4 regions of the Synechocystis sp. LKSZ1 genome follow, and region 2 is predicted to be linked to each of the others. Evidence: predicted binding sites of a transcription regulator. Region 2 holds the regulator's gene; each other region holds the start of a gene.
What was found. Region 2 encodes NtcA, which controls nitrogen genes in cyanobacteria. Its sites were predicted from a motif close to GTANCNNNNGNTAC; they were not measured.
Positions count from the first base shown of each region.

Region 1: glnA (type I glutamate--ammonia ligase) is a predicted target of NtcA. The motif match lies at 5,789-5,802, and genes of this name have one in related genera.
Region 3: ABXS88_RS10565 (ammonium transporter) is a predicted target of NtcA. The motif match lies at 4,284-4,297, and genes of this name have one in related genera.
Region 4: ABXS88_RS04115 (MSMEG_0572/Sll0783 family nitrogen starvation response protein) is a predicted target of NtcA. The motif match lies at 6,769-6,782, and genes of this name have one in related genera.

Region 1 is NZ_AP031572.1:1,184,001-1,192,003, reverse strand. Features, by position in the region: gene ABXS88_RS05695 (family 10 glycosylhydrolase) at 1-797, shown strand, start outside; gene ABXS88_RS05690 (HAD-IA family hydrolase) at 786-1,445, opposite strand; gene queG (tRNA epoxyqueuosine(34) reductase QueG) at 1,435-2,403, opposite strand; gene ABXS88_RS05680 (hypothetical protein) at 2,570-2,797, shown strand; gene ABXS88_RS05675 (alpha/beta hydrolase) at 2,932-3,855, shown strand; gene ABXS88_RS05670 (hypothetical protein) at 3,963-4,160, shown strand; gene glnA (type I glutamate--ammonia ligase) at 4,289-5,710, opposite strand; gene btpA (photosystem I biogenesis protein BtpA) at 5,866-6,726, opposite strand; gene ABXS88_RS05655 (transporter substrate-binding domain-containing protein) at 6,843-7,610, opposite strand; gene ABXS88_RS05650 (peroxiredoxin) at 7,732-8,003, opposite strand, start outside.
Region 2 is NZ_AP031572.1:568,097-576,099, forward strand. Features, by position in the region: gene ABXS88_RS02735 (UDP-glucose/GDP-mannose dehydrogenase family protein) at 112-1,485, shown strand; tRNA gene ABXS88_RS02740 (tRNA-Arg) at 1,487-1,560, opposite strand; gene ABXS88_RS02745 (pentapeptide repeat-containing protein) at 1,588-2,712, opposite strand; gene ntcA (global nitrogen regulator NtcA) at 2,910-3,587, shown strand; gene ABXS88_RS02755 (DUF3084 domain-containing protein) at 3,597-5,069, shown strand; gene ABXS88_RS02760 (pre-16S rRNA-processing nuclease YqgF) at 5,082-5,489, shown strand; gene ABXS88_RS02765 (ABC transporter permease) at 5,486-6,592, shown strand; gene ABXS88_RS02770 (serine/threonine-protein kinase) at 6,596-8,003, opposite strand, start outside.
Region 3 is NZ_AP031572.1:2,299,417-2,307,419, reverse strand. Features, by position in the region: gene ABXS88_RS10595 (S1 RNA-binding domain-containing protein) at 1-84, opposite strand, end outside; gene ABXS88_RS10590 (DUF29 domain-containing protein) at 211-669, opposite strand; gene ABXS88_RS10585 (hypothetical protein) at 714-983, opposite strand; gene ABXS88_RS10580 (DUF3769 domain-containing protein) at 1,001-3,289, opposite strand; gene ABXS88_RS10575 (photosystem II reaction center protein I) at 3,436-3,552, opposite strand; gene ABXS88_RS10570 (DciA family protein) at 3,676-4,239, shown strand; gene ABXS88_RS10565 (ammonium transporter) at 4,464-6,011, shown strand; gene pntB (Re/Si-specific NAD(P)(+) transhydrogenase subunit beta) at 6,262-7,710, opposite strand; gene pntA (Re/Si-specific NAD(P)(+) transhydrogenase subunit alpha) at 7,819-8,003, opposite strand, start outside.
Region 4 is NZ_AP031572.1:858,107-866,109, reverse strand. Features, by position in the region: gene ABXS88_RS04140 (adenylate/guanylate cyclase domain-containing protein) at 1-1,658, shown strand, start outside; gene ABXS88_RS04135 (mechanosensitive ion channel family protein) at 1,655-3,139, shown strand; gene ABXS88_RS04130 (hypothetical protein) at 3,613-3,858, shown strand; gene ABXS88_RS04125 (LuxR C-terminal-related transcriptional regulator) at 3,862-5,250, shown strand; gene ABXS88_RS04120 (MSMEG_0569 family flavin-dependent oxidoreductase) at 5,382-6,665, shown strand; gene ABXS88_RS04115 (MSMEG_0572/Sll0783 family nitrogen starvation response protein) at 6,846-7,328, shown strand; gene ABXS88_RS04110 (Nit6803 family nitrilase) at 7,352-8,003, shown strand, end outside.

The sequences.
Region 1 (8,003 bases), 620 kb from region 2:
GTAACCCGAAGGATCCGGCTTGGATCCGCTGGCGAGCTGATAAATTGACCGCCTTTATTGCCCAGCTCAATCAGGCGATCAAGGCTCGTAAACCCCAGATCCTATTTTCCCTCTCTCCAGCAACCTATAATCTGGCCTACCAAACCTATCTTCAGGATTGGTTGGATTGGGTCAGAAAGGGCCTGGTGGATGAGGTCATTGTCCAGGTCTATCGTACTCAATTAGCCAGTTTTATTGAGCCTCTACAGCGGCCAGAATTCCAGGAAGCGAAATTGCGAGTCCCCACAGCCGTCGGGGTTTTGACCGGTCTGAAAACCAAGCAAGTCCCGATGGCATTGGTGGCAGAAAAGGTCAGGGCCGCCATGAACCAAGGCCTGGGCATTGCCTTTTTTTACTACAAAACCCTCTGGGAAATTGCTCCTGAGGATAAACAGTCGCGTTTGTCTCAATTCCAGGCCCTCTTTCGTTCGCCGGCCCCCCGCAGTCTTGCCCAAAAATTTGTGCCCCAATTGCCCCCAATTCCCCTAGCCCCTAGTTCAGCAACGGACAAGTCCTCAACGCCGGCCCCTAGATCTCCCCAAGCCCCCAAAAATCCAGTGACGACTAAGTCTCCTCGGCCCACCGTCGTTTCGCCCCAACCTCCCCGAGATAATTTTCCGCCTGAACCAACCCTGACCGTGCCCGTCATTCCAGCACCATCTACCGGGGCTTCATCGATAAAACCGGCCCCCCAACCCGTGGACAACTTTCCCCCAGAACCAACTCTAGATCCAGAGGTTTCTCCTTTACTTTTTTAGGGAGGGGATGGGGTCTAGACGCGTAATGACCTCTAGCAATTCCTGGGGACAATGGACTAGAAAATCAGGATGATACTTGGCGAGAACGGAGGGAGAATTAAAGCCCCAGGCCACAGAAATCATTAAAATATGGCTTTTGTTAGCGGCAATGATGTCTCTGGTTTCATCACCAACGTAAATCACTTCTTCCGCTTTAAGGTGATGTTCTCGTAGGACTCGATTAATCATCTTATTTTTACCAAAAATAGTTGTTCCAGAATGGATGATATCAAAGGTTTTTTCTAGGTCATTTTTTCTCAAAAAAGTCAAGACATTCTCTTTGAGATTAGAGGTAACAATGCCGACTAAATAGCCTTGCTGTTTGAGTTGATGCAAAACAGCATCAATATTTTGGTAGGGTTTAAGACGTGCAATTTTTTTCGCGAGTTCTTTCTTTAGGCGTTTGAGAATAAAGGGAATTTTGAAGGGAGAAATTTGAGAATATTTAACAACTTCCATGGAGCCTAAATTTTTCAAAAACTCAAGCTGTACTGCATCAATGGGTGAATAACCAAATTCATCCGCTAAGTCATTAACGATCTCTAGGAGGGCATCGTGGGTATCGGCGATGGTGCCATCAAAATCGAAGAGAACCGCTTTAATGGTCATTGGTTGGAGGGATGACTTTCTGACTCGGACTTCTTTCCAGATTAGCACGGGCATTACGTCGCCACATGGCAGGTTTAATGCGTCGTAAAGCAGAGGACGGAAAGCGCATTTGCCAGTCTTCATCGGAAAGATTGGCCAGGGCCTGTAATCGGGGGGCCACTTGTTCGGGATAGGGCTGGAAGTCTTCAATCGTTGTCTCTTGGGCAAAGCGTTCATTCCAGGGGCATACATCTTGGCAAACATCACAGCCAGCAACCCAACCCTGGAGGTTTTCCTGCACTGCTGGAGGGAGGTGTTCTGCTCGATTTTCAATGGTATGGTAGGCAATACAGCGACGGGCATCGACCCAAAAAGGTTGTGGTATAGCCTGGGTCGGACAGGCCTCTAGACAACGGCGACAAGTACCGCAGTGTTGAGTATGGGGAATATCCGGTTCTAGGGCCAAATCAGTGACAATTTCTCCAAGAAAAACCCAACTTCCGTACTGTCGCGTGATTAAATTACCATTTTTGGCAATCCATCCCAGGCCAGCTCGCTGGGCCCAGGCCTTGTCAGAAATGGGGCCGGTATCGACGTAGTAGCGAGTTTGGGTACCAGGAACTTGGGACTCTAACCAGTGGGCCAAGATTTTGAGGCGTTTAGTCATCACCTTATGGTAATCTCGTCCCCAGCCATAGCGGGCAATTTTGCCGAACTCTGGCCCCGTTGGGCGTTGGTGGGGGGTGTAGTAGTTCAGGGCCAAGGCAATCACCGAACGAGCTTCGGGCATGAGGGCCTTGAGCGACTGTCGCCGGGGATTGGCCATCCAGGCCATATCCGCTTGGTAGCCTAGGGCTAACCAGGCCTGGAGGTGTGCGCCGAGGCCATCCTGCTGTTCCGCCTCTGCGCTGGCAATACCTACCAGATGAAAACCGATATCCAGGGCCTTGGCCTTGACCTGTTCGCTAGAGAGCACCATGGGGAGAACCTCATCGTATTAGTCAAGATTTGTGAACTTATTGAAAAAATTGATAAAAACAAATCCATTTTTAGTAAAAATGGATACAGAAATTGGCGATGCTTTTCCAAGGGATTGACTTGGGAAGTCGCTTCATCACCTTTGTTGGAAATGGAGAACCATTAATATGCCGCTACAACTGGACATGATGACCAACCAAGGAGTTTCCGCTCCCTGGACTCCAGTGTGCCACATGACCTACACCCGTGATACTTGGGTGAAGTTATTGGCCCTGCCCAGTGAATATGCTAGCGACGAGGCGAAGTTACTATGCCAAGAGTCCGTCAATACCTGGGTGGCCTGGGTGCCCTCCCACGGGGAAATCAGACTGGATCGAAGTGAATTTTATTGTTAAACATACGGTAAAAATCAATAGTTCAGAGAAGACTGGTTAGAGGTGAAGGCTGGACTTAGGGCAGCCTATCAAGTGGGCTAACCTTGTAACCAGGCAAGGGTTTAAGCTTCCATTTCTCAGTAATAATTGATGGTATGGATCAAATTAATCGCCAACGCCATCCTTGGTTAACCCCTCCTGCAACGATTACTGAAGCCACCTCCTTGGCCTGTCTCCAGCAGATTCAAACCTGCGAGCTGAGGGTGCCTGACCTCACTTCCATTCCCATCACCACCACCTATCTGGAACAGGGCCAGGGGCCAACAACCCTCGTACTTCTCCATGGTTTTGATAGCTCCCTGCTAGAGTTTCGGCGTCTTATCCCTGAGTTAGTTCCCCATTGTCGTGTCTTAGCTATTGATTTGCTGGGCTTTGGTTTTAACCAACGTTTTTCTGATGTCCCCATTTCCAGCGAGACGATCAAGGCCCATCTTTGGCAAGCCTGGCAGGTTCTTGTGAGAACACCCGCAGTCTTAGTCGGGGTGTCCATGGGAGGGGCTGCTGCCCTGGACTTCTGTCTCAGCTATCCTGACCTTGTGCAAAAACTGGTTTTGGTAGACAGCGCCGGCCTCACCAATCCCCCAGCCACTAGTCGTTGGATGTTCCCTCCCCTCGACCGCTGGGCCACCCGCTTTTTAGCCAACCCCCAAGTGCGCCAAAACATCAGCAAAGCCGCTTACTATGACAAACATTTCGCAAGTGACGATGCCCAGGCCTGTGCGGCCCTCCACCTCACCTGCACCTATTGGAGCGACAGTCTGATCAATTTTACCAAGAGTGGCGGCTACGGTTCCTTTGCGTCCCAATTAGCCAGGATTCAACAGGAGGTTCTCCTGCTCTGGGGTCGTCAAGACCGCATCCTGGGGACTCGAGGCGCCGAGCAATTCCAGCGGCAATTACCCCATAGTCGCTTGGTTTGGCTAGATGACTGTGGCCACGTTCCTCACCTCGAAAAACCTCAGCAGACTACAGAAGCGATTTTGGCCTTTTTAACCAATTCTATATGTAAAGATTTGTAAAAATAGCGATTTTGTAATTTTTGCTACAGAATTTTATGCTATAAATAATATCAAGGGTAAAACAAATGCAATCGTAGCGACCGAAAATCAATCGGAGGATAGAAGAAATGTCTACTCAACAACAAGCACGGGCCTTAATGATGCGCCACCATCAAATGATTAAAAACCGTCAGCAATCGATGCTCAATCGGGCGGCGGCAGAAATTGGTGTTGAAGTTGAAGAAAATTATTGGAGTACCATTCAAGGAAAACCCCATTCGAGCTTTTGTACCACTTATGACCGGAGCCATGCCTCCCTTAGCTAGAATCGCGACAGGATTCATCAGCTCATGAATAAGATCCTAAAAGAGTAGATTGTCTGCTCTTTTACTTTTTGGGCTACAAAAAACCACCCCCGGAGGAGTGGTTAAAACTGACTGACAGGGCCGAAACCTTAGCAATCATAATAAAGCATAAACTCGTAGGGGTGAGGACGCAGACGCATCGGATTCACCTCATTATCGAGTTTGTACTCAATCCAGCTTTCAATGAAATCGGTAGTAAACACGCCAGTATCGCTCAAGAAGCCGTGGTCTTTTTCCAGGGCCTCCAGGGCGGCTTCCAAAGAACCAGGAGTCGAAGGAACCTTGGCCAATTCTTCCGGGCTGAGGTCGTAGATATCAACGTCTAGAGGTTCGCCGGGATCAATCTGGTTTTTAATGCCATCAATACCGGCACAGAGCATAGCGGCAAAGGCTAGGTAAGGATTAGAAGTTGCATCAGGACAACGGAATTCCAGACGCTTTGCTTTGGGGTTGCCACCGGAGAGGGGAATCCGCACAGAAGCTGAGCGGTTACCTTGGGAGTAGGCCAGGTTCACCGGAGCCTCGAAACCAGGGACGAGGCGCTTGTAGGAATTGGTGGTGGGGTTCGTGAAGGCCAACAGGGCGGGAGCGTGCTTGAGGATACCACCGATGTACCAAAGACCCATTTGGCTAAAACCGGCATACTTATCACCGGCAAAGAGGGGTTGACCATCTTTCCAAAGAGATTGGTGAACGTGCATCCCTGAACCATTGTCGTTAAAGATCGGCTTGGGCATAAACGTGACAGTTTTGCCATATTTTTTAGCAACATTTTTGATGACGTACTTGTAGACCATCAAGTTGTCAGCGGAGTTGACCAGTTTGTCAAATTTGATGCCCAGTTCGTTTTGACCGCCCGTAGCCACTTCATGGTGATGCTTTTCGATGGGAACTCCAAAGGCCGCCATCGTCAGCAACATTTCCGTCCGGATGTCCTGAGCTGTATCGGTCGGCGCAACGGGAAAATATCCTTGTTTGTAGCCGGGTTTGTAGCCAAGGTTGCCGCCTTCTTCGACTTTGCCAGTGTTCCAACGACCTTCTATGCTGTCGGCATAATAGTAGCTGGAGTTTTCCGTTTGGTCGAAGCGAACGTCATCGAAGAGGAAAAATTCAGCTTCAGGGCCAAAGTAAACCGTGTCGGCAATGCCTGTACTACGGAGATATTCAGCCGCTTTAGCAGCAATCGTGCGAGGATCCCGGTTGTACCATTCACCGGTACGAGGCTCCTTAATACTGCAAATCATGCTCAAGGTCGGCTCTTTACAGAAGGGATCGATGACGGCGGTGTTGGGATCGGGCACCATACACATATCAGATTCATTGATCGCCTTCCAGCCCCGAATACTGGAGCCATCGAAGGGAACCCCATCTACGAAAGAACTTTCATCTAACTGGTTGTAATAAAAGGAACAATGCTGCCAAATACCAGGCGTATCAATAAACTTTAAGTCAATAATCTTGATCTGCTCATCTTTGATCCACTGTAAAACATCTTGGGGTGTTTTAGACATCGTAACTCCTTATGCAATTAGGAAAAGATTTATATCGCTCCAAGTCCTCCATCCTAGAGAGTTGTTTTCTGCAAAAATGTATCTTTAGATACCAAATACGGTCTCTTTAATGGGGATAAACCAAGGGGAAGGTCTTGGAAATCGTTTCCAAGATCTTAAAAAATCCGGCTTTTAGCAGAATCTGGGGTCAAGGTTGAATTGGGCCCAGGTTTGAACTGGGTCGCTTCTCGCAGGGCCTCTACAAACTGAGCTACTCGAATCGGGTCAATGGGTTCATTAATTTGCCCATTGCGTTTGAGGGAACTGGCGACGATCGCCCCATCAGCGGCCTGCATCAGTTGACCAATATTGTCCCAGTTGGCCCCGCTACCGATAAAAACCGGCGTTTCCTTGGCGGCGGCCTTGGCCAATTCCAAATCCTCTAGGCTAGGAGGACTCCCCGTGGCCCAGCCGGAAAGAATCACGCCATCCGCTAGGCCCCGTTCAATAGTGTCTTGCACGGCGGTAGTGAGGTTGGGCGTTCCCAGGGGGCGGGCATGTTTAACCAGCACATCCGCCAAAATAGCGACCTCCGATCCTAGTTCCCGGCGAAAACGGAGCAGTTCGTGGGCCTGGCCCTCAATTAACCCTTGGTCTGTGGCCATGATCCCCGTTAAAACATTGACTCGAATGAATTGGGCCCCAACACAAGCCGCTACGGCAATGGCACTAGTGGCATCATTACGGAGGAGATTAATCCCAACTGGAACCACGACGAGGTTCATAATCCGGTCCACGATCAAGGTCATGGCACTCACCACCGCTGGGTTGACCTGGCCCTTGGTGAAAGGCGCATCAAAAAAATTTTCCACAATAATACCGTCTACGCCACCAGCGGCAAGGGCCGTTGCCTCCTGCTCGGCCCGTTCAATCACGGCCTTAAGGCTCCCTCCCCAACGAGCAGAGGTGGGCAAGGGGAGTAAATGAACAACGCCAATAATCGGGTTGCGAGTTTGGAAGGTCTGAATTAAATCCACTGCACTAAAAGTCCTAATGCACCACCATGGAGCCGCGCTTAGTTTAAGGGCCAATCGCCAACTTAAAATTTTACCCTAAGGCGGCCGTCGGCAAGGGAGCGCTGAGGCTTTAGGCCTTAAAAGTGGGGCAATCCCCAATATTGAATCCGCTCAGCTAACCACCCTGATTCCTGAAGCCGTTCTAGAATTTGATAAATCCGCTGGTGGAGGTCTTGGTACTGTAGACCTTTGGGCATGGCAATCGCGAGGGGCTCTCCCGACAATCGCAATGGGAGATACTGATAACCAGGAAGGGTTTGATGCAGGCCTGCCAAGACAGTGTTATCCGCCGCGATGGCATCTACTTGATTTTTTTCCAATAAGGTCAGGGCCGCTTGGTAAGAAGCAACACCGATGAGTTCGGCCTGAGGACGCCAGGCCTGAAGAACGGCAATAGCACTAGACCCCTGCAAGACCGCAATTTTGCTAGGAGCGATAGCAGAGACGTGGGTTGATGTTTTCATCAGCAGGCCCGTGCCATCTAAATAGTAGTAAGGGCTAAACGTAACCAAACGGGCTCGGTTGGGAGTGGCTCCCATTTGGGCAATGACCAGATCAACCTTCCCCTCCAGCAGGGCCGGCAGACGCTCTTGGTTGAGGAGGGGAATCAGTTCGACTTGAGCGTCCAGACCCAGTAATTCTTGAGTAAGTTTGCGGGCCAGATCAATTTCTAGACCTTGAAGTTGGCCCTGACTATCCCGGAATCCCAGGGGCGGTAGATTATCCTTAACGCCAATGCGTAGGTGGCCCGTAGCCAGAATAACTGCCAATGACTCCGCTACCACTGTACTAGGAAAAAGACCCCAACCCAGGATCAAAACGGTGAGTAGAGATATTAATTTCATCCTTGGCTTGGATGCTAAATGGGCAATCCGGGTAAGAGGATGTTTGAAAAGTCTATGTGGGCCCCCAAATCCCCCAATACTGGGGGACTTGCCGGTATAAACTTTGTGAGCAATCGCCTAGCTAGCCGACGACTCCGAGCAGATCCTGAGCATGGGTGCCAGTGTTAACCTTGTCATCGACGTAGGTAATTTTGCCGGTGCTATCGATGATATAGGTTACCCGTTTAGAGTAGCCGCCGCCATCGACATCGTAGGCGCGGGTAATAGCCCCATCCGTATCCACCAGGAGTTGGAAGGGCAAGCCATATTTTTCTTTGAATTGTTGGTGGGACACTTGATCATCTTGACTCACGCCGAGCACCACCATTTCTTTGCTTTGATATTCAGCAAAAT
Region 2 (8,003 bases):
AGACTGACTTTCTCTTGAGGAGATGAGGCAGATCACGAAAAACGTTAATCCTTGCTTGCGTTGTATTCAGAAACAGGCCACAATAATCGCGGATTCAACGGAGTGTTAGCGATGCGAGTGTGTGTCATTGGAACGGGCTACGTAGGCTTAGTCACCGGGGTTTGTCTAGCCCAGATCGGCCATCAGGTCATCTGTGTGGATAACAATGAGGAAAAAGTCAAGCTAATGAAGGCCGGGCAGTCCCCCATCTATGAACCGGGCCTGTCAGAGTTAATGGTCAGCAATATGCAGGCTGGCCGCCTCGATTTTTCTTCGGATCTAGCCCAGGGCGTTCAGCACGGCGAAATTCTCTTCATTGCCGTCGGGACACCGGCCCTGCCAACGGGAGAGAGTGATACCCGCTACGTCGAGGCCGTGGCTCGGGGGATTGGCGCCCATTTAGATGAGTCTTACCGCGTTATTGTTAATAAATCGACGGTGCCCATTGGTTCTGGGGACTGGGTGCGGATGATTGTGCTAGAGGGCCTGAAGGAGCGCTACGGGGCCACAGGGCCTGGGGACAAAAAGGCCCTGGTGGAAAATTTTGATGTGGTGAGTAATCCAGAATTTCTACGAGAAGGCTCTGCTGTCTATGACACCTTCAACCCAGACCGAATTGTTCTGGGCAGTAATAGTGACAAGGCCATTGCTCTCATGCAAGACCTCTATCAACCCCTGGTTAACCGACAATTTGCTGAAGATCCCTCCCTACCGCCGGTGCCGGTTGTGGTGACAGACCTCAGTTCCGCGGAAATGATTAAGTACGCGGCTAATGCCTTTCTAGCGACCAAGATTAGCTTTATTAATGAAGTGGCTAACATCTGCGACCGGGTCGGAGCCGATGTGACCCAAGTGTCTCGGGGAATTGGCCTCGATTCCCGCATCGGTAGTAAGTTTTTACAGGCTGGAATTGGTTGGGGCGGTTCCTGTTTTCCCAAGGATGTTTCGGCATTAATCCATACGGCGGCAGATTACGGCTACACCACGGAAATTCTGAAGGCGGCTGTCAACGTCAACCAACATCAACGCTTGATTGTGGTGGAAAAACTCCAACAGGAACTGAAAATTCTCAAGGGCAAGATCATTGGTCTATTGGGATTAACATTTAAACCAGACACCGACGATATGCGCGATGCGCCGGCCCTGGGCATTATCGACCAGCTAAATCGACTCGGGGCCAAGGTCAAGGCCTACGACCCCATTGTTTCTCAATCAGGGTTAAGCCATGGCCTGTCCGGGGTTCATATTGAAACCAATCCCGAAATGCTCGCCGATGATTGTGATGCCCTGGTACTGATCACCGAGTGGCAGGAATTTCTCCGCCTCGACTTCGACAAAATGCGTCAACGGATGCACCATGCCTTAATCATTGATGGCCGTAACTTCCTCGACAAGGCCCAACTTCAGCAGAGTGGCTTCCATTATGTTGGCATTGGTCGTAACTAGACGAACACGGAGGGACTCGAACCCCCGACCCTCAGGACCGGAACCTGATGCTCTATCCAACTGAGCTACGTGTCCAAACACTTTTCCTAGGATAGCATTGTTCTAGGGGTTTTGGATTACAAATTTGGCCCCCCGGGCCAACAGGCTGGCCTGGAGACTGGCCGTCATACCAGGATTATCCCCAAAGCGAGTATTGGTAACGATGGCGTTGGTCAAATTGGCATTTTGTACTGAAGTACCTACCAAATTGGCATCGGTTAGATCGGCCCCAATCAGATTTCCCAGGGCTAAACTACTGCGATGGCAATCGGCGCCCCGGAGGTTAGCCCCTTCTAGGTAGGCCCCACTCAGGTCGGCCCCGCTGAGATTGGTAAAACTGAGGTCGGCCTCACTGAGATCGGCATCGGTTAAGATTGCTCCCCGAAAATTACTCCGACTGAGGTCGCTACGGTGCAGTTCAATCCCCTGGAGGCTGGCTCCGACAAATTTCCCGCCGGCTAAATTAAGCTGGGGATCGAGGCCCGCAAGACGAGCCAGGGCATGGAGATCTTCCGTCGTAGCCTGGTAAATTTGTTCAATCTGCTGGCGCAGGGCCTGGCAATCCTCTGGGCTGGGGTGTTGGCCAGTGGCCAGGTTACGGCGATAGTCCTGGTATAAGTCCTCCCAGATTTCCAACTGACCGAGACTCAGTTGAACCCAACTCAGAGCCGGTGGGAAGACCTGTTTAACTAAAAATTGGGCCAGAAGACGCTCAATAATGCCGTGTTTATTGGGACTCAGATCGGGCCGCCACAGGCCCTCGGCATCCGTAATTACTAAGGAAACGGGGTCTAGGGTCAGGGTAGCAATGATATGACAGGGCGCAGAGGATAGGGGTAGACTCCCTAACTCCAATCGCTGGGAGGATAGTTTGAGCCATGCTTGACCCGGGGCCGGCAGGATCTGCCAGTGAAATTCGGGGGGCACAGAGGCTAGTCGTGGAAAGCTCGCGGGAGTTAACGCAGGCGTAAAGTCTCTGCTGTGAATTTGTAGGTTAAATTGTCCTGTTTTAAGGGCGAATTTAAGGCGGCCACTGGCCAAGTTCAGCCATTGTTCCTGCAAACTCAGATTGGCAACGAGATTCACTAGCGGCTGTTCCGTATTCTCTGCCTTAACTCGGGCTTCTAAATCCATGAGAATACCGTTGGCATAGGGATTTTGAATTTCAAGCAGATGAATATCAGGCATGGTAAGCAGAGACGAGGACGGCAGAAAACGGACTGGAGGATTAACCACTGATTTCCAGCTTATTATTGATCGGGCTTTCTGGGGCCTTTCTGCTAGTCTTCCGGGGGCACAACTCCCCCTAGAACCGCAGGAGTTTGTGTATAATTGCGATACAGAATTGGGGGAAATTATCTCGTTATCCCCTTGTGTGAGGTTGAATGGACCAGTCCCTGACCCAAGAAAGACCACTAACCGCCCTATTCCGACGCTTGGGCAATGAAGCCTTCCCGCCGGTGGTCGAAACCTTTGAGCGGAGTAAAACGATTTTTTTTCCGGGGGATCCGGCTGAGCGGGTCTATTTTTTGCTTAAGGGAGCGGTTAAGCTATCGCGGGTGTACGAAGCGGGTGAAGAAATTACCGTGGCCCTTTTGCGGGAAAATAGTGTCTTTGGGGTTCTTTCCCTAATTACCGGTCAACGCTCCGACCGTTTTTATCATGCGGTGGCCTTTACCCCCGTCGAACTGTTATCGGCCCCCATTGAACAGGTGGAGCAGGCCCTGAAGGAACACCCAGATTTAGCGATGCTGATGCTCCAGGGCCTGTCTTCTCGGATTTTGCAGACGGAGATGATGATTGAAACCCTCGCCCATCGAGATATGGGATCACGGCTAGTGAGTTTTTTATTAATTTTGTGTCGGGATTTTGGAGTTCCCACCCCTGAGGGGATTCGTATCGATCTTAAACTCTCGCATCAAGCCATCGCCGAAGCCATTGGCTCCACGCGGGTTACTGTGACACGACTCCTGGGCGACCTGCGGGAAAGTAACATGATTTCTATCTTTAAAAAGAAGATCACGGTACATAACCCCGTTGCCCTCAGTCAACAATTTACCTAAACCATCCCGATGACCAGTGCTTATATTCTGGTAACGGCCGTACTTGTCTTGGGCGGGATTATTGCCGCGCTCGGCGACCATTTAGGCAGTAAAGTGGGCAAGGCCAAGCTCCGTCTTTTTGACCTCCGGCCCCGGCAAACGGCGGTGGTACTGACGGTGCTAACGGGAACCCTGATCGCCGCCTCAACCCTAGGAATTTTGTTTACCTTTAGTAAGTCCCTGCGGGAAGGGGTTTTTAAGCTCGATGAAATTTTGCAACAGTTGCGGACGGCCCAATCGGAACTAGAAAGGGCCAGTAGTGAAAAAAAGGCCATTGAACAGCAGTTAGCTGACGCCAAAACCAAGCAAATTCAAGTTCAAAAACGCAGTCAGGAAATTGATGACAACTACAATCGCGCCCTAGCCAAGCTGAGACGGGTCTCTCGGGATGCCAAACGACTCCAGGCCGATGTCCAGACCTTGACGAAAGAGCGGGAGCAACTGCGTCAACAAAAATTGCAGTTAATTGAAGAGATGAGCAAACTGCAGGCCTTGGTCAAACAGCGGGATATGGAATTGGGAAAACGCCAGACCAAAATTGCGGAGCAGGATAGAATTCTAGCCCAGCGTCAAGAACGTCTCCAATCCCTAGAAAAACGATTTGCTTCCCTAGAGCAACAACGCCAGCAACTCCAAACGGAAATTAACCAACGGGATGAACAGATTGACCGTCTTGACCAATCCATTGCTCTGAAGGACCGGAATATTCGTCAACGGGAATCCAAATTACAAGACCTGGAAAAACAATTAGGTTTCCTGAACCGAGAGGTGCAAGTCCTAGAACAGTACTATCAAAACTACCAAGACCTGCGAGAGCGGAAAATTGCTCTCCTGCGGGGCCAGGTCTTAGCCTTTGGGGCTGTACGGGTGGTTGATCCGACCCTGGCCATTGAGGCGGTGGATGAACTCCTGCGTCAGGCCAATCGCAATGCTTGGCAGGCCACCCGAGATCCCGCCTCCCGGCCCCTACCGGGGAATGACCCCATTGTCCGTATTACGACGGCCCAGGTACAACAACTGGCGGAACAACTGAAAACAGGGGAAGAATACGTTGTTCGTATTCTCTCAGCCGGTAACTACGTCCAGGGTGAGGAGGAAATTCGAGTCTTTGCCGATGTGGCCCCCAACCGCCAGATCTTTCGGGACGGGGAAACCATTGCCACTATTTCCATGGACTCCTCTAATTTTAGCGAAGAGGATATTCAAAAGCGTTTAGACTATTTGCTTTCTGCTGCCCAGTTCCGGGCCCGCCGAGAAGGCATTCTGGGTAATATTCAAATTGAAGATGGCCGCATTAAAACCCTAATTCAGTTTGTAGAAACAATTCAGCAGACTAACGAACGCCCTGATGAAATTCGGGTGATTGCCACGGAAAATACCTCTGTGGTAGGGCCACTTAAGTTGCGGCTGGTGGCCCTGCGGCGCGGTAATGTTATTTTTTAAGCTCTCTCGTTTATGTACTATCTAGGCTTTGACCCCGGACGAGATAAATGCGGTGTTGCGGTGCTGGCTGATGGGGGCCAGTTAGCTTATCACGAGGTTATTCCTGCTGACCAAGTAACAGCAAAAATTCCTGCTCTCTGTCGCCAGTATGCCATTCAGTGCCTGATTATGGGCAACCAGACCACCGCCAAGCAATGGCAACAAACCCTCCAGCAGATTAGTCCCCCAGAGGTCACGATTATCCCCGTTGATGAGCGAAACAGTTCCGTCGAAGCGCGAGCCCGCTATTGGCAAATGTATCCCCCCCGTGGCCTCCAGCGTCTACTGCCCCAGGGTCTACGCGTCCCTCCCCGGCCCATTGATGACATCGTTGCTATTTTATTGATTGAACGTTTTTGGGCCGGAGGCCAACCCCAATGAACTGGTGGCAGAAATTACGCAATAATGGCTTGGCGCGCCTGGGATTTGGGGTATTGTTGGTGTTTTATCTCGCTGTCCTAGGGGCCGATTTTATTGCACCCTACAGTCCCTACAGTGCTCAAGTCGATGGTTCTCTCCTGCCTCCTACGACCATTCATTGGCGCCGGGCCGATGGGCAATGGCAAAGGCCCACCGTCTATCCCACCCACCAAAGCGCCACGAATCTGCAAACCGGTGAGCGTTCTCTGCAAGTCGATTGGCAAAATCCCTCGCCAGTGCAATTTTGGGTACAGGGAGACCCCTATCGAATCCTAGCCATCCGTCTTCCCCTGCCTCCCCGTTTTCAGACAGTGGAAATTTTTCCGGGTTTTCGCAGTGACCGGCATTTATTTGGCACCACAGGGCCGGCGAAAATCAACCTCCTGGGTACTGATGAGCAGGGCCGAGACCAATTTAGCCGTCTCCTTTTTGGCGGCCGGATTAGCTTATTCATTGGCCTGGTGGGCATTCTGGTTTCCTTTCCCCTGGGACTGATCATGGGGGGTATCGCCGGTTACTTTGGGGGATGGCTGGATGGCGTGATTATGCGCGGCGTGGAAGTCTTGATGACCATTCCCGGTATCTATCTACTGGTGGCCCTGGCGGCAGTATTACCCCCCGGCCTCAGTAGTGGTCAACGCTTTTTACTGATCGTCCTGATTACATCTTTGATTAGCTGGTCGGGCCTGGCACGGGTGATTCGGGGCCAGGTGTTATCCCTTAAGGAACAGGAATTTGTCCAGGCCGCAAAGGTGATGGGGGCCGCCGATGGGCGGATTATTTTGCGCCATATTTTGCCCCAAACCGCCAGCTACATCGTGATTTCGGCAACCTTGACCGTGCCTAGTTTCATCGTGGCAGAATCGGTTCTGAGTTTAATTGGCCTGGGCATCCAGCAACCCGACCCCAGTTGGGGGAATTTACTCTCCGTCGCCACCAATGCCTCTATCCTCGTTCTGCAACCCTGGTTGGTTTGGCCACCGGCCCTGCTGATTATTCTGACAGTCCTCTGTTTTAACCTGTTGGGGGATGGCCTCCGCGATGCCCTGGATCCCCGCAGTTAAGGCCTAGCGAGCGTCCCAAAGGGCCTGGATACGTTCATCGAGCTCTTGTCCGAGATCAATGTGCTGTAAACTGCCTTGATTTCCTTCCCAGGTAGCCGCGAGACATCCCAGACGACCAACGGGGGCCAGAGCGGTGAGCGTCGCTCCTAGTTCAAAATGGCCAATCCGAAAGCCTTCGTGGTTGAGTAACAACACTTGGCCCTGGGTATCCGCCAGGAGGTAGCCCCAGGCAAAGGGCAGGATAAATTGGGGTTTGAAATCCAGCGCAAAACGAGTCACCTTCAGCGGTTGCAATCGCACCAATACCGCCGTTGTGGGCTCCCTCAGGTCTAGGCCGAATAGATGATTCCGGGAACAGGGATTAAAGGTCAAGGCGCTGAGGAGAAACGCCAAGGAAAAGGCAGACATCACCTGGCCCCGCCGATTGAACAATTGCACAAGCGTGCTCTGTCGTTGGCCAGTTTTGATTAACAGCACCAAAAGGCCATGGCGATGGTCTAGGGTAATCAGTTGGGACGGGAGGAGCGTTCCGTGGGGTGTTCCGAGGGACTTTCCCTGGCAGAGATTCCAGACCTGAAAGTAACCCTTCCCCGACTGGGGCAAAGGCTCTCGGCTTTTAATACAAGCTAACCATTGGCCCTGGGGGTCTAGACTCCAGAGTAAACGTTCCGCCGACCAGCAGACCTGGGCCTGGGGAGAGCGACGATTGAGCGCCAGGGTTTCAGGAAATTGGTAAAAACAGTAGCGTTGACTCGAGCCTGGGGCCATCAGAGGAAGGGCTTGGCCAACAACATTTAGACCGCGGTCATTGACCTGGAAACCAATGATGGCCGTATCTAGGCCCACTTCCCAAGCAGGTTCATAGGCTCCTTGTAAATCCTCTCCAGGATACCGCCAACAACTCAGTTGATTCTTAAGGGCCAGATAAACCTTGGTATTCACAACGGCCAGATGGCGGACAGGAAAGGCCAAGGGATCACTCTGGGTAACTTGGACTGGGTAGGGAGAGGTGATAGGAACGGTGTTGAAGAAACCCGATAGCTCGCCCGTTGAGGACTGGGATACTTGACGAGAAATCGACTGAACCGCTTCTAGCATGGCCTGGGCACTACTAAACCGCTTTTGGGGGAGTTTTTCGAGGGCCTGGGCCACAATGGGCACCAGCAGAGGCGGGAAATTTGGTGGAAACTGAAGACGATAATTCAAATGGGCTGTTTGTAGCTCTCCCGGCCGCCCAGAGAAGGGCCGCTCTCCCGCCAGTAACTCGTAGAAGAGAACCCCGACGGCGTAGAGATCGGAGACCGAGGAAACTTTGCCATAGAAACGTTCCGGGGCCATATAGGCCGGAGAGCCCGTGTAGCCCTTGCCAAAGTTGGGATTACCGGTAACGGCGGCCAGTTGAGCAATGCCA
Region 3 (8,003 bases), 1.7 Mb from region 2:
TTTTTCTGCGTGGTAGTCGTGTTGTTCTAAGGCTTTAGCAAAATCATCGTGTGAAAAAGCCGTCGCTTTGGAAGAAGGGGCCATAGTCAGGGAATTGTTTCAATAAATAATCAGTCTTATATCTTACCAAGCTTTGTCAGTGAATACCTAACCAACTGACAAGTTAGCTAAATCTTTTGTTCTACCTCTCTAACCAATAAACAATCTTGATTAATCCCAGTCCTGAGTTGTGTCACAGAGAAAATAATCTTGCAAAACTTGTTCTAATGGATAGGGACAGACCAAAGGAAAAATACGAATCGGTAGGCCCGTTTCACGTAAAGCCAGATCCGTCCCGGCTTCAAATCCTTCTTCTAGGGCTTCGGGTAATCGAGCCTTTAGACTGGGATTTTGTTTGAGGTGACGACGAATTGAGCGTCGTTGTTCACGAATGGTTAAAAACCAACTCCGAGACCGTTTTTCTGGTTGTAATTCCCATTTGAGTAAATGCCCTAACAGAACGGTTAAACGACTTACTATTTCTCGGTATTCTTGCCGTCCCAAGGCTGAAATTTCCTCCTGTAGGTTTTGCCAGTCTAAATTTGAAATTTGCCTATGGGCTAAGGCTTCTGCCTGGGATTGTGTCCAGGCGTAAAAATCTTGTTCATAGAGACTAGTCTTTATGTGCATTTTTAACAATCCAAATAATTATTTCTGCATTTAATCCCGACGCACTAGGTAATAAGCTTGTCTAGGTAGTCATGGTCGGTAAATTCAAGCTGATTTTCAATAATTATCTTTCTACTAGTATTTTCTTCTTCTGCCAGTATATCGATATTGAACTTTCCAATGCTTGCTTTAGTCTGAATGATAGAAATATTCACTTCTATTGTATCACTTAATGAACCAATATTTTCTGCTTGTGCAAGCCAAATTGTAAAATCTAATGCTTCATGTTTCCAAATTTCCCTTAAGTCTACTTTTTCAAGTTTAGATAGTTGCATAGGCTTCTTTTCTTATTCTAACGAGTAACGCCTTGAATAACTGGACGGATGTCTGTGCCTTCAAAGGTGCCGGGATTGCCGCTCCAGTTAAAATCACTAATGCGAAGATTAATCGAACCCACTTGGAGTTGGGGATTGTAACGCAACTGTAAATTGTAGGTACGCCGACTATACTCTAAAAAGTAATCTGTACTGATTTCCTTGTTGGCATCAATACTATAGGCGCTCTGAATGCCGACACGGAGGGGGCCATAAACCTGTTGAGTCAGGCCCCAGGTCAACACTTGGGTATCCGCAAAACGGTCGAACAGAAAAGGCGATACCTCCCCCCGAATGCCTTGGAAGTAGGTAATATTGAAGCCGGTATAGTCGAGGTAGGACCGGGAAAAATGACCAAACTGGCCAAATAAGCCAATGCTGCCGGTTAGGGACGGCTGAGTACTGCCATCGCTATAAAAACTACTAACCCCTGTGAGCCCCGTTGTTAGGGATAGGTAGGGAACCACGGGGCGTGGAGAATAACGCAGGCCTTCTTCTGGTGTCAGGGGTAACTGGGTTCCAGCCCAGAGAAGAAAATCCTTATTGATGGAAGCGGCCCCTTGGTAGCGTAGGAGGGTGACTAGGTTATTTTCCCGATTAGGACTCAGGAGAGCGGCCTGATCAGTGTCGGCCTGAATGTCTTGGATGGAAAATTGATAACTGAGACGAAAACTAGGGTCGCCCAAGTTGATGGTGGGAGAGACTAAGACTGCCCCTAGACTTTGGTTTACAGTTTGAAAGCCTAAGGAACCATTGAAAAGACGTTCGCGGTAATTGTATTCCACCCGCAGGTCGTGGGGATTATCCATCGGCCCAATTTTATTTTGCAGGGCCAATTTAGCCCGCAGGGAATTGTCTACTTCATCAAGATTGAGGTTAGAAAAATTAAGGGTATTGATCAACCGCATCCGCTCGTTGAAGCTGACATCCAGGTCCGTAATCAGGCCAAAAACCGAAGGACAAAGGGCACACACTGTCGATTCACTCTGATTGGCCTGGGGAAAGGCATCGGGAAAAAGGGCCTTTTGAATCAGGTACTGGGGCTTGACTTGGAAACGAACCTGCTTGGTATCAATGGGCGTAAAGCCCGATTGGATAAATAACCCGCCCCGGTCTTGGCCATCATAGCCGATGCTGAGAACCCCTGGCTGCCGGTCACGACGGTCGATGGTTAGACGATCTTGGAAGGGGAGAGAGGTCGTTTGGTCAAGTAAAACCCGAGAACCACTGAGTTTCACCTCATCGACTTGGGGCGCCACATTATAGTAGTCTGCGGTTTCCGCCTGAACTTCTAACTCTGGTGGTGAGAAGGGATCATTGGTAATCCGGACTTTCTTGGCATTCCAACCATCAGCATCAAAATCAACTCGCTCGGCCTGGAAGCGCAGACGATTGACCTGGCCCCCAGACGTACCGGGAGTCCCTGCAGTCCCGAATTGATTAAGGCTAAGACCGCCACCGACCGCTACTCCCAAGCCATCCGTTGCCGTAATATTCTGGACGGGCTGATTGGCGGCCAAGCGTTCATTGAGAGTACTGCCAGAAATAATACTACCCCCAGGGTCGGTGGGGAGGGTGGGGGACAGATCCCGGCCGGTTGTCGGTTGGTAGATATCCCCGTTGGCCTGATAGATGACCCCCTTATTCAACACAAAAAAATACTCAAAACGTTGGCCCTTAAGCGTTTGGTCGCCTCGCTCTAAGGTGACATTGCCTTCAGCCACGGCAAAACGATCCGGCAAGTTAACCTGTAGGCGGTCGGCCAGCAGCACCCCATTGGTAAACCGCATCACCACATTCCCGGTGGCGGTAACGATTTGGCGTTCACTATCGTATTCTTGTTGGTCAGAAATGAGTTCCACCACTTCTGGAGGGGGGGCGGGTTTGACGGCTGGTGCTGGTGAGGGATTTTCAGGAGTAATAACAAATTCCTGGGACGTACCCTGCCGAGCTTGGGTTACTAGGCGCTGGGCCTGACCAAGGCCAACAATGGGCTGGAGTGTTGTCGAGGATGGCTTCCATCCCTGGGTGCCCTCCGTGTGGACTGAGAGGGGTTGTCCTAGTTGCTGGGCCTGGGCTGGGGGAGGAAGGGGAGAAGATAGAGTCGGTTTGGGAGCGGCGTAATGATACTCTACAACCGTAGGAACCTCAGCAGGAATGGGCGATATAGACGATCCTCTTGTTTCAGCAACGAGACGGGTATCCGTTTCCCTTGGACTGACGTACTGTACTTGGGCCGGGGGAGGAGGGACAACAAAGGGGGGCATCTAGATCGACGGGGCGACTAACAGTCAATATTTAGCAGTAATGAAGACTGATTTGGCTAAAGATTGTGCCAAAAAAGCAACTGGGACGAGAACGTTCTCGTCCCTGCTGTCTAGCGTAACTCAAGGCCAGTAATGTTTGTGGATGCCTATTCAAAGTCTTTGCGACCGGGGTTACGGGTGGGATCGCTGGAGAGAAAACCAAAGATAAAGAGAGAGATAAAAAAGCCAACAACGATGTAGACCGCAATTTTGAGGGTTAACATAGGTGCTCCTTAAAAAATGATGATTATGGACGGGGATGATATGCTACCTTGCCTTACTGTACCCTATTTCGGCTCCTCGTCAGCGTTAGAATCAGGGCCATCCCCTGCGGCTTTGTGATAGCCATGTCCTTCAACTCCCTGTCCGGTCTTCTTGGTAATTTGCAACAGCATCCCCACTGGGAGCACCTGCGTCATTACCAGCAAACGCTGATAGCCTGGCGTCAGGTAGTAACGCCTGAGATCTACTCGCATACTCGCCCCATTGCCCTTCGCCAGCAGGTACTTTGGATTGCCACGGCCTCCCCTGTTTGGGCCCAGACCCTGAGCTTCCAACGTCCTCAACTATTGACTCAACTCAATCGCCATCTCTCAGACCCCCTCCAGGATCTGCGTTTTTCTCCAGGGCAGTGGTACCAATGGCGTCCCGATGCGAATCCGACAGAGCCAGAAACGTCCCCACCTCTGACAACACTCTTTCCTGAAGAATCTCCCGAGCAAAAGCCCGTGATGGATCCAGAGCAGGCCCTGGGCCGTTGGCTAGCTGTGATGGAACAACGGCGGCAAGTCTTACCTAGTTGTCCCCAATGTCAGGCCCCCACTGATTCCCTGGCCCTGGCCCGTTGGTCTGTTTGTGCCTGCTGTGCTCGCCGACGGTGGACGAAAACCTTGGCCCAGCGTCGAGATTGATACCAGTCCCGAGACCGAAAGAAGTGGGCCTTAGAACTGCTTCTGTAATTAAAAATACAGAAAGAAAGTAAAGAAAATATAAATAATCTGTAAGTCTTAACACCTGATAAATCCCTAGGAACCTTCATTTCTTCGGTATTTCCCCCCCTTTTTAGTCCGAATTTATACCGGATGAGACGGGTCTTTGAGAGATTAATTAGTCAAACGTAAGCGATTAAATCAAGATGTCTAAGCAGATTCTAACGAAGAAGACCGTGGATTATGTTAATTCCGCGGACAGGGTTCGATCCCGTCAGCAATTACCTCTCCAGGAAGATTGGCGCAGTGGACTGGGTTTCCTCCAGCCTTTATTTACTTCCTACTGGTTTGCCAGCGTTCCTCTGTCTGCTCTTATTGTCGTGGCCTGGCATGCAGCGGCGACTGCCCAAAGTACCGAAGTTGTCAATATCACCGTTGAAAGTGTTAACGCAAATGTCGCTACCCTGAAAGGGACATTAGATGCCATCTGGATTCTAATCGCGGCCATTTTGGTTATTTTCATGAATGCCGGTTTTTGTATGCTGGAGGCTGGCCTCTGTCGTCAAAAAAATGCCGTTAACATTTTGACCAAAAACCTGATCGTCTTTGCTCTGGCTACCATTGCTTTCTGGGCCATTGGTTTTTCTTTGATGTTTGGTGCAGACGGCAGTCCCTTCCTGGGCCTTGGTGGCTGGTTTGTGAGTGGTGCCTCAGAGACCTATGGCCTCAAGCCCTTCCCCGAAGGCCTGCCCGTTCCCGTTTTTTTCCTTTTCCAGGTAGCCTTCGCTGGTACCGCCGCCACGATCGTTTCTGGGGCGGTGGCGGAGCGCATTAAATTTGTTGACTTTATTATCTTCAGTCTGCTCCTAGTAGGGATTTCTTACCCCATCACCGGCCACTGGGCCTGGGGAGGTGGCTGGCTTAGTACTCTAGGCTTCCGTGACTTTGCTGGTTCTACTGTGGTTCACTCCGTTGGTGGTTGGGCCGCTCTGGTGGGAGCTATTATTCTCGGGCCTCGCATTGGCAAGTATGTTGATGGTCGTCCTAGTGCGATTCCCGGCCATAACCTCAGTATTGCGACCCTTGGTTGTTTAATTCTCTGGATTGGCTGGTTTGGCTTTAACCCCGGTTCCCAATTAGCTGCTTCTCCAGATTGTGCCTACATTGCTGTGACCACGAACCTGGCGGGGGCCGCCGGAGGGATTGCCGCAACGGCGACTTGCTGGGCAAAGGATGGTAAGCCCGACCTCAGTATGATCATTAATGGTATTTTGGCGGGCTTAGTCGGCGTCACTGCAGGCTGTAATGTTTTCTCCTACTGGGGAGCGATTCTAGTCGGTAGTATTGCCGGTATCCTCGTTGTCTATGCTGTTGGCTTTTTCGACAGTATTAAGGTTGATGACCCCGTAGGTGCGGTTTCTGTTCACTTGGTTAATGGTACCTGGGGAACCCTCGCAGTGGGTCTTTTGGCCGACCCCAAAAACCCCATTGCTCCTGCGGAAGGTGCGGCTAGTGGTCTGTTCTACGGTGGTGGCGTTGGACTCCTAATCAATCAAATTATCGGGATTGTGGCCATTGGGGCCTTTACCGTTGCCTTTAGTGTCCTGGCTTGGTTTATCCTGAAACAAACCCTCGGAATTCGAGTCAAGAAGGACGAGGAACTCATGGGTCTGGATATTGGCGAACACGGCATGGAAGCCTACACAGGTTTTGTGAAGGATGTTGATGCCTTTGTGGGGAGTGGTGCTGAGTAAGCTCGGCCGCCGAAAGCTCCAGTTTTTTTGAGCTTCATAATCGTGGTTGGGATGAGTAGATTAAGTCCAGATTTGGGCTTTTTCTACTCTCCTTTTTTGAGGGCCCTAATTGCCGCCAATGTCCTCTAGTCTAATCCTCCAAACTAGGAGACTACAGATTTTTTACCCCTCCGCCTTCGGCACCTCCCCTTGCAAAGGGGAGGACAGGATAGGTACCAGTTGTGTGGTGGAAGGCTCCAGAGAGGTAGTATTAGACGCCTAGGGGCACCTGGGCCGCCTTTGCTCCCGCATCTTGATGAGACCGGAGACAAGCCAGAATGGCATCGACGTTTTGCTTGGCGTCCCCAAAAAGCATCTGGGTATTGTCTTTGTAGAACAGAGGATTTTCTACCCCGGCATAGCCCGAGGCCATACTCCGTTTCATGACTACAACATGATTAGCTTTCCAGACTTCTAGGACGGGCATTCCGGCAATGGGACTCTGGGGATCCTCCAGGGCACTGGGGTTGACCGTATCATTGGCCCCAATCACGAGAACAACGTCAGTTTCTGGGAAATCTTCGTTAATTTCGTCCATTTCCAGTACGATGTCGTAGGGCACATTGGCTTCAGCGAGAAGGACGTTCATGTGGCCCGGTAAACGCCCCGCCACCGGGTGAATGCCAAACCGAACGGGGATTTTTTTGCCCCGGAGCAGTTTAGTAATGTCCGAAACAGCGTGCTGGGCCTGGGCCACGGCCATGCCGTAACCAGGGGTAATAATCACGCTCTGGGCCTGGTTGAGGAGTTCCGCTACGTCTTCGACGGTGGTAGCTGTTACCGTGCCGACGGGCGTATTGTCGGTTTTAGGGCCTGACACCGCACTGGCCCCTTCACCAAAGCCCCCAAGAATCACACTCAGGAAAGAACGGTTCATGGCTCGGCACATGATGTAGCTTAGGATGGCCCCACTACTGCCTACCAATGCCCCAGTGATGATTAGCAGGTCGTTGGAGAGCATAAAACCTGCCGCCGCCGCTGCCCAACCGGAATAGCTATTGAGCATAGAAATAACAACGGGCATATCAGCCCCCCCAATGGCCGCGACGAGGTGAATTCCTAAAAGTCCCGCTAATCCCGTCATGATCAGCAAGGGATTTAGGCCCTGGGGGTTGTCCAGAACCATAAACTGCCAGCCCAGAATGATGACGGCAGTTAACAGGCCAAGATTTAAAAAATGACGGGCCGGTAAAAGTAACGGTTTACTACTAATCAGAGCCCGCAGTTTGCCGAAGGCGATAATGGAACCGGTAAAAGTGACAGCCCCAATAAAAACGCCCAGATAGATTTCAATCTGGTGAATGGTGGCCTCTGCTCCTGTCAAACCGGCCTCCGGGGCCAGGTAGTTACCAATCCCGACCAATACGGCCGCTAGTCCGACAAAACTATGGAGAATGGCCACCAACTCAGGCATGGAGGTCATGGCAACACGGGAGGCCAGCAGAAAACCCACCAGCACGGCCGGCACAATGGCCACTACTAGAGGCCCATAACCCTGAAACTGGGGACTCAGAGCTGTAGCGATAAAGGCCAAAACCATCCCGGCGATACCAAGCCAATTTCCCCGTCGGGCGGTTTCCTGATTGGCCAGGCCCCCTAGACTAAAAATGAAAAGAACACTGGCGGCAATATAGGCCACCGTCTGTAAGCTGTTGGACATAATGGGCAAAGGAATGAACTATTCGGAAATTTTTGCTAGCCAAGGGAATTCAGCGCGGTTGCAGTGCTTTAGTATTGTCCTTGGCTTAGTCATTTGAACTCAAGAAACTTATTTTCTGAACATCTTGAGCATTCGCTGGGTTACCAGGAAGCCCCCGGAAATATTGATGGTGCCGACTAGGATGGCAATTATCCCCAGAATTGTGGTTGGGCTTTGGAGAGGGCCAGAAATCTGGAGCATGCCGCCGATAATAATGATGCCACTGATGGCATTGGTGACACTCATCAGGGGGG
Region 4 (8,003 bases), 290 kb from region 2:
ACGATGGCAGCCAATACAGTCGCCTCCACGCCCGCTATCACCCAATTTTCCGCAAAATCATTGAGAAGTTTGGCTACTACGATATGTTTTTGATTGATCCCCAGGGCACAGTTGTTTACACCGTCTTTAAAGAGACCGACTTTGTCAGCAACTTTGAGATTGGTTCTTATAAAGACAGTAACTTAGCAAAACTGAGTGCGATCGTACGGGAATCGAAGGAAAGGGATTTCTCAAAAATCGTTGATTTTGCCGCCTATGCTCCGTCCTATGGCGCACCCGCTGCCTTCATTGCCGCCCCCATCTTCAATCAATCTGAACTGATTGGCATTCTGGCGTTTCAGTTGCCAGTGGATGAGATTAACAATGTCATGACGGGCAACCGCAATTGGGAAAGGGATGGTCTGGGAAAAACGGGAGAAAGTTATCTGGTTGGACGTGATTTTTTAATGCGATCGGTGTCTCGTTTTCTAGTGCAAGATCCAAAAGGTTACACTCAGGCGTTGCGCTCGCTGGGTGTTAAAGAACCAGACATCAACCGCATCCAGCAGTACAACACCTCAATTCTACAACAAACCGTGCGCACAGAAGCAGCGGAAGAGTCCCTAGCGGGAAAACAAGGAACGCAAATTATTGACGATTATCGGGGCATTCCCGTTCTTAGCTCCTACGCACCCTTGCGGATTGATGGATTGGATTGGGTGATTCTGTCGGAAATGGATCTCTCGGAAGCCTATGACCCGATTTACTCTTTCCAGCACCAGATCCTGGTCTATGCTACTTTGCTGATGTTGCTAGTCACGCTGATTGCAATGGCAATGGCGTACCTGTTTGTCAAACCAATTAATAGACTGATTGAGAGTGCTCGCAAAGTTGCTGCCGGAGAACTCACCGCGATCGCCCCGCTGGAAACCGAGGATGAATTTGGAGAACTGGCAAAATCGTTTAATGCCATGGTTCGCAGTTTGCGGACTCAGACGAACTTGGTCGAGCAGAAAAATCAGGAAAACGAACAATTATTATTGAGCGTGTTTCCAGCCGCGATTGCCAAACGACTCAAACGCGGCGAAAAAGATATTGCCGAAGATGTATCCAATGTGGCGGTTCTGTTTTCAGAACTAACTGGATTTTCTAAGTTATCCGCTTCACTAACGGCTTATGAAATCGTTGCAATTTTAAATGATCTGGTGACCGCCTTTGATGAAGCAGCAGAACGCTATGGGATGGAAAAAATTAAAACAATTGGGGATAGCTATCTGGCAGTTTGTGGGCTTTCGGTGCCCTATCTGGATCATGACAAACGAGCGATCGACTTTGCCCTGGAAATGCTTGCCATCATTCGCCGTTTCAACCACGAACGAGATTTTCAACTAAATATTCGGATTGGTATTAATTCGGGTGATGTGGTTGCCGGAATTGTGGGTAGAAACAAATTCATTTATGACGTTTGGGGCGATACTATTAACCTTGCTAATGCCCTGAGAGCCGTCTGTCCGCCTGGTTCCATCCTAGTGGCACAGGGGGTTCACCATCGTCTGCATGATCTCTACGAGTTTGAGGCAATGGGAGAACTGGTGGCAAACGGCAAGACCAAGCTGAATGCGTGGCGGCTGAAAACTACCCAGTTGTCGGTGCAGTCGGAGGGGTTAGGAATTGCATGAATAGCATCACACTCCAAAACAACTTACTGGGCTGGGCAATCGCCTTGGTGATCGGTTTTCCGCTGCTGGTGATTGTGCTGGGAGAGGTGATTCATCGCTTACAGCGGCGCGGCAAACCCCTCGCAACTACGCTGCGGCTTGTGCGGAACCTGATTCTGCCCGTTCTAGTTTTTCTGCTGTTCATACAGCATGTCCTCAAACTGGACACCGATGGCAGATGGATGAAGAGTATTGAAACCTTACTTTGGGTCTGTATAATTCATGCGGCACTCTCCCTTCTCAACGTCATTTTGTTTGAGCAAGCAGAAGCGGATACTTGGCGTTCCAGAGTGCCAAAACTCTTGATCGACTTGGCTCGACTGTTTCTAATTCTGCTGGGAACGGCGATCGTGCTAGCAACAGTTTGGAATGCGGATCTTGCGGGTCTGGCAACGGCTTTGGGCGTAAGTTCGATCGTAATTGGTTTGGCACTTCAGGATACGCTGGGTAGCGTTACATCCGGTATTGCCCTGCTGTTTGAGCGTCCCTTCTCGGTGGGGGATTGGTTACGCATTGGCGATACCGTAGGTCAGGTCACAGATATCAACTGGCGGGCAGTTCGCCTGCAAACCCTGGAACGGGAAATGGTGGTCATTCCCCACAAAGTGATTGGTGGCGAAACGATCCGCAATTTCAGCCAACCACAACGCCTCCATGCCGAACGCATCCAGATTGGGTTTTCCTACAATGATCCGCCCAATCTGGCAAAACAAGTGTTGAAAAGCACAGCACTGGCGACCCAGGGAATCTTAACCAATCCAGAGCCGCAAATTTTTACCCTGTCCTATGATGATTTTGCCGTGACCTATGAGGTGAAATTTTTTATCCAGGACTATGGGGATGTGGAGGAAATTCGTGATCGCTTCATGACTCGCGTTTGGTACGCGGCCCAACGGAATAATCTGTCAATTCCCTTTCCGATTCGAACCCTTTACCATTTTCATGGTCCCTCGTCCCAAGCGAAAGGACTTTCCAAGAAAGTTGCCGAGAGCTTGCAATCGATTCCAGCTTTTGTTCCCTTAGACAAAGAACAGGAAAATGGGCAGAGCTTGTCTCAGGGAATTGTGCTTCAGCATTTTGGTGTTGGTGAAACAGTCGTGTGCCAGGGAGATCCGGGAAATGCCCTGTATATCATCGTTTCGGGACAGGCAATTCTCTCAGTGGCAGATGATCTCAACCGGGAACACGAAGTGCTTCCCCTGAAGGTGGGCGAGTTCTTTGGCGAAATGGCGCTCTTTTCTGGTGAACCCAGTCCTGTGTCGGTGGTGGCCGCTAACGATCTGGAAGTGATGATGATTTCTTCCAACGTTGTGAACCAGATGATTGAACGTCAACCGAGCTTTGCCCGTGAGATTGGTCAAATTCTTGAGATCCGGCGCAGAGCGATTCAAACAGTGAAGCAAATTCCGATTCAGCCGAACCTACAAGTAGATGTGGACTGAATCATTGTTCGGTTTTTGATTGGATTTCGCTGTCATTCAAGAGCGAAATCCGTAGCGGTAGAATGTCTTGCGGATATACCTTGGCCTATGATTTTCCCCTTTTGTGAGCTTATCCCTCTTGCGTCACTCTCGGAGGCTTTCAGTCTATTGAAAAGCTTGCCGGATAAGCGTTTAGGGCATTTTATAAACCAACAGGAACCAATCTAATTATTGATTCGAAATTGTATCTGAAAGGCTTGCAATCAGGGGTTTTCGAGGTTCTCACTCAAGTCGGCTTTCCTAATCTAATGGAAGAGGATACTCTGCCAAACTCATAGCCTTGAGTCTATGAGATACCGAATAGACTTCCTGAAAAGCATCTGGCACTGCAGAAATCGCGCAACACTATTGAATTCTCCCGGACAAAGATGAATGATGTCCCAACCAAACCGTTTGGCGATCGCCTCAGGGATCCTGGCTAAGGACATCCCAGGATGTTAGCAAGCATCATTCTCTCGAGCATTGGTTTTCGCTACTCGGAACTTTCCGGTACGGTAACCAAAATTTTAGCCCTGTCAGTCGTCAATGACCGCTTCGCCAGTTTGAACTCAAGATGTGCAGGTGAGCCAGGTGTCCTCAATGTAAGCAAACAAATCGAGTATGAAGATAAGTTCGTAGCTTTAACTACAAAGCTAGCCCTGGAACTAAGGCTCAATGGAAAGAAAGTTGTCCTTATGTAAACAATGTCAGCCCTACCGGGTAGACTGCTTAACTCAGCCCAACTCCTCTTTGATTTGCAGCAAGCTAACGAAATTGCTCAGTCGTTTGCAGGGTGTCTGGAACCGGATTTAATTGCTCGATCGGTGACAGAAGGATTGGTAGAGCGCTTTCGTTGTGCCTTTGTACGGATCTGGTTACTAGAACCAAATCAATCAATGTTGCGTTTGGTCGCTTCATCGGGGATGTATACCCGCACCGATGGCTTTTTTGGACGGGTGCCCATGGGTGCCTATAAGGTCGGCAAAATTGCCCAAAATCGCGTTTCTTTTCTGAGTAACAACCTGCCTGAAGAATCCTGGGTGGGCAATCGAGAATGGGCGATCGCCAATCAAATTCGCGGCTTTGCGGGATATCCGCTTGCCATTGGTCATCGAGTTATTGGGGTGTTGGCCATGTTTAGCTGTCAGCCCCTGGAATCGGAGTTTCTGGAAGTGCTGCAAACCCTCAGCACGATCGCCACCGTTGCCTTGGATACTGCCATTCAATACCAGCAAGAAAAGCAAAACTGGCAACTTTCAGCAAACAATAGCCCCAGTCAATTGGCCCTCTCCGATCAAATTGCGAAGATTCTCAGTAGTGCTCGGCTAACCATGCTTGGTACAGAACAATCGCTCTCCCTGGCGATTAGTTTTCTGCTCTTGAAAATGGCTGAAACCTTAAATTGTGCTTCCTATGCCCAACTGGTTTATCGGGAAGAGTCTGTTTCCCTGGAAGCTACAATTTCGACTTTGGCGACAGATTCTACTGTTCAGATCCAGGCAAGGCTTGGAGAGATTAAACTGTTGGCGTCAGTTCTGGGGGGGCAACTCACAACCCAGCCGATCTCCCATCAGCGCGCTTTACAAATCAGAGTAGATTTGCCCTACGTCTGGGAACTATCCGAATTAAAGGTAGAAATTACCTGCGTCTCTCCTGTATTGCAATTGGCGTTGACTCAAGTCGCCGTCAGGGCAGGTCTCACCCTATGCACAGATGCAGAAGTTCCCTTATTGACTGACAATCCCAACGCAGTGGCGGGCGATCGCAACGTGATCTGGGTAACGACCTCTTACCCCTGCCCTCAGGGAATTCAATCCAGGATTGACCTGTCGATTCAGCCAGCTCAACTGAGACAGGTGGTTGAAGCGGTGACCCAGGGATATCCCTGGGGAGTTCGAGCCAATGAGTTGACAGAGCGCGAATTGGAAATTCTCACATTGCTGACTCAAGGACATCGAGATCGCAACATTGCAGAAGCGTTGCTCATTAGTGAAAGCACGGTCAAATTTCATCTCAACAACGTTCTCTCTAAGCTGAAAGCTCGCACCCGTTACCAGGCAATTTACCAGGCTATCCAACAGGGGTGGATTTAGCGACAACCTATCACTATCGCTAGACTTGGGATTTCCGTATCTATAAATACAAAGGCTTTCAAAGGTCAACTTTAGGCTGACTGTCAGTTGATTCATAACATTATCCACAACAAACAACTGATCTACACCCTATGAGAAATCACTATTCGGTGGTTATCGTTGGCGGCGGGCAGGCTGGGCTTTCCATAAGCTATTGCCTGAAAGAACGCGGCATTGACCATCTTATTTTTGAAAAAAATCAAATTGGGTATGCCTGGCGAGAAAAGCGCTGGGATAGCTTCTGTCTGGTCACACCCAACTGGCAATGTCAGTTACCGGGATTTCCCTATCCGGGGAGTGACCCCCAGGGATTCATGGTGAAAGATGAAATTGTCCAGTATATCCAAGCCTTTGCGGCCTCCTTTGAGCCACCGATTCGAGAAGGTGTAGAAGTCTTGCGGTTGTGGAAAGACGAAACGCACAATCGGTTCGAACTCCAGACCTCAATCGGCACCTACACGGCAGATCAGGTGGTAATTGCGACAGGCGGCTATCACCAGCCCAAAATTCCTCGCATGGCGGAGCGACTCCCCGCCACAGTCCAGCAAATCCATGCGTCGGAGTATAAAAATCCAGATGCATTACCACCGGGAGCCGTGCTGGTGGTTGGCACTGGCCAATCGGGCTGCCAGATCGCCGAAGATTTGCATCTGGCCGGTCGTACCGTGCATTTAAGTATGGGCAGTGCGCCGCGATCGCCCCGTCGTTACCGGGGCAAAGATGTAGTGGACTGGTTGGATCAGATGGGATACTACGACTTGCCGATTGACGAGCATCCCCAAAAAGATAAAGTCCGCGCCAAGGCCAACCATTACTTAACTGGACGCGATGGCGGGCGGGAGATTGACCTGCGGCAGTTTGCCAAGGAAGGGATGCAACTGCACGGACGGTTACAGCGGATTCATGGGACAGAACTTCAGTTCAATCCCGACCTGAAGCAAAATTTAGACCAGGCCGATGCCGTCTCCGAAAGCATTAAACAGACCATCGACGCTTTCATTGCCAAAAACCACCTGAATGCCCCCACTGAACCACCTTACCATCCCGTTTGGCAACCCACCGAGGAGCAACCTGTGATCGATATTGGGGCCGCCAACATCCAGACCGTGATTTGGTGTACGGGGTATCAAACAGACTTTAGCTGGATGGATGTGCCTGTGTTTAACGGCAAAGGCTATCCCAGCCATGAGCGTGGCGTAACTCCTATCTGGGGGCTGTACTTCCTGGGGTTGCCCTGGCTGTATACCTGGGGTTCGGGGCGATTTTCCGGCATTGCGCGGGATGCAGTCTATCTGGCCGATTATCTTGCGGCTCGGCGACGGATTTCAACCAACAATGCCTGGAGTGTAGTGAATGAATTTTTGCTGGGATCGTAGTCACGACCACCTATCGATTTAAACAGGTATGACAGGCCGATCGCCCCGGCCTCAGCCCATTGGCGATCGCTAACCTGACCCTATGGGTAGTCTTCTGGACTCTGTAACTGGAGATACAAATCCTCGTCCTGGCAACCCAGTAATGTGGCTGGAAATCCAGCAAAACAAAAGGAAGCAATTATGGCTGAAGTGACTGCCCCAGCGCATCAAACTGGTGATTTCTTTGTTGATTACGAAGAAAAGGTTTTTCCCGATGTCAAAGCCGAACCGGGCGAAAAAGCCCTGGTGACGTTCCACACTGTTGCCTTTGAAGGCTCGATCGGCTTTGTCAATTTACTGCAAGCCACCCGACTACAGCGCAAGGGGTTTGAAACTTCAGTGCTGTTGTATGGCCCCGGCGTAACCTTGGGTGTGCAACGGGGATTTCCGAAACTCGGTGATGCCGCTTTTCCAGGACACCAAAACTTCAATGAACAATTGACCAAGTTTATGGCGGAAGGTGGCAAAGTCTATGCCTGTCGCTTCGCGCTGCAAGCCCTGTATGGTCACGGCGAACCCTCGTTGATTCCCGGCATTCGCCCGATTAATCCGCTGGATGTGCTGGATTTGGTCTTGCTGCATCGCAAGGATGGAGCCTTCATTCTCGATACCTGGACACTCTAGGATTTTTACCCTTCCAATCACCTATGGATTATTCACGCATTGTTCGTGCAGCGGCAGTTCAAATCAGTCCAGTGCTGTTTAGTCGCGAGGGCACCACTGAGAAAGTCTTGCAGGCAATTGCCAAAGCCGCAGGGGAAGGGGCGCAACTGGTAGTTTTTCCCGAAACCGTTGTGCCCTACTATCCCTACTTCTCCTTTGTGCAACCACCTGTGCTGATGGGCAAAGAACACATGCGGCTGTACGAAGAAGCGGTGACTATTCCAGGGCCAACCACCGATGCCGTCAGTCGAGCTGCCCGTTCCTACAATATTGTCGTTGTCTTGGGAGTCAATGAGCGCGATCATGGCTCCCTCTACAACACCCAACTGATCTTTGATGCCGATGGCACCCTGTTGCTGAAACGGCGCAAGATCACCCCGACCTACCATGAGCGCATGGTCTGGGGGCAGGGCGACGGAGCCGGACTGCGAACGGTGGACACCACAGTGGGACGGCTGGGAGCATTGGCCTGTTGGGAACATTACAATCCCCTAGCTCGGTTTGCCCTGATGACGCAGCACGAACAAATCCACTGTGCCCAGTTTCCCGGTTCCATGGTCGGGCAGATTTTTGCCGATCAAATCGAAGTCACCATTCGCCATCACGCCCTGGAATCGGGTTGTTTTGTGATCAATG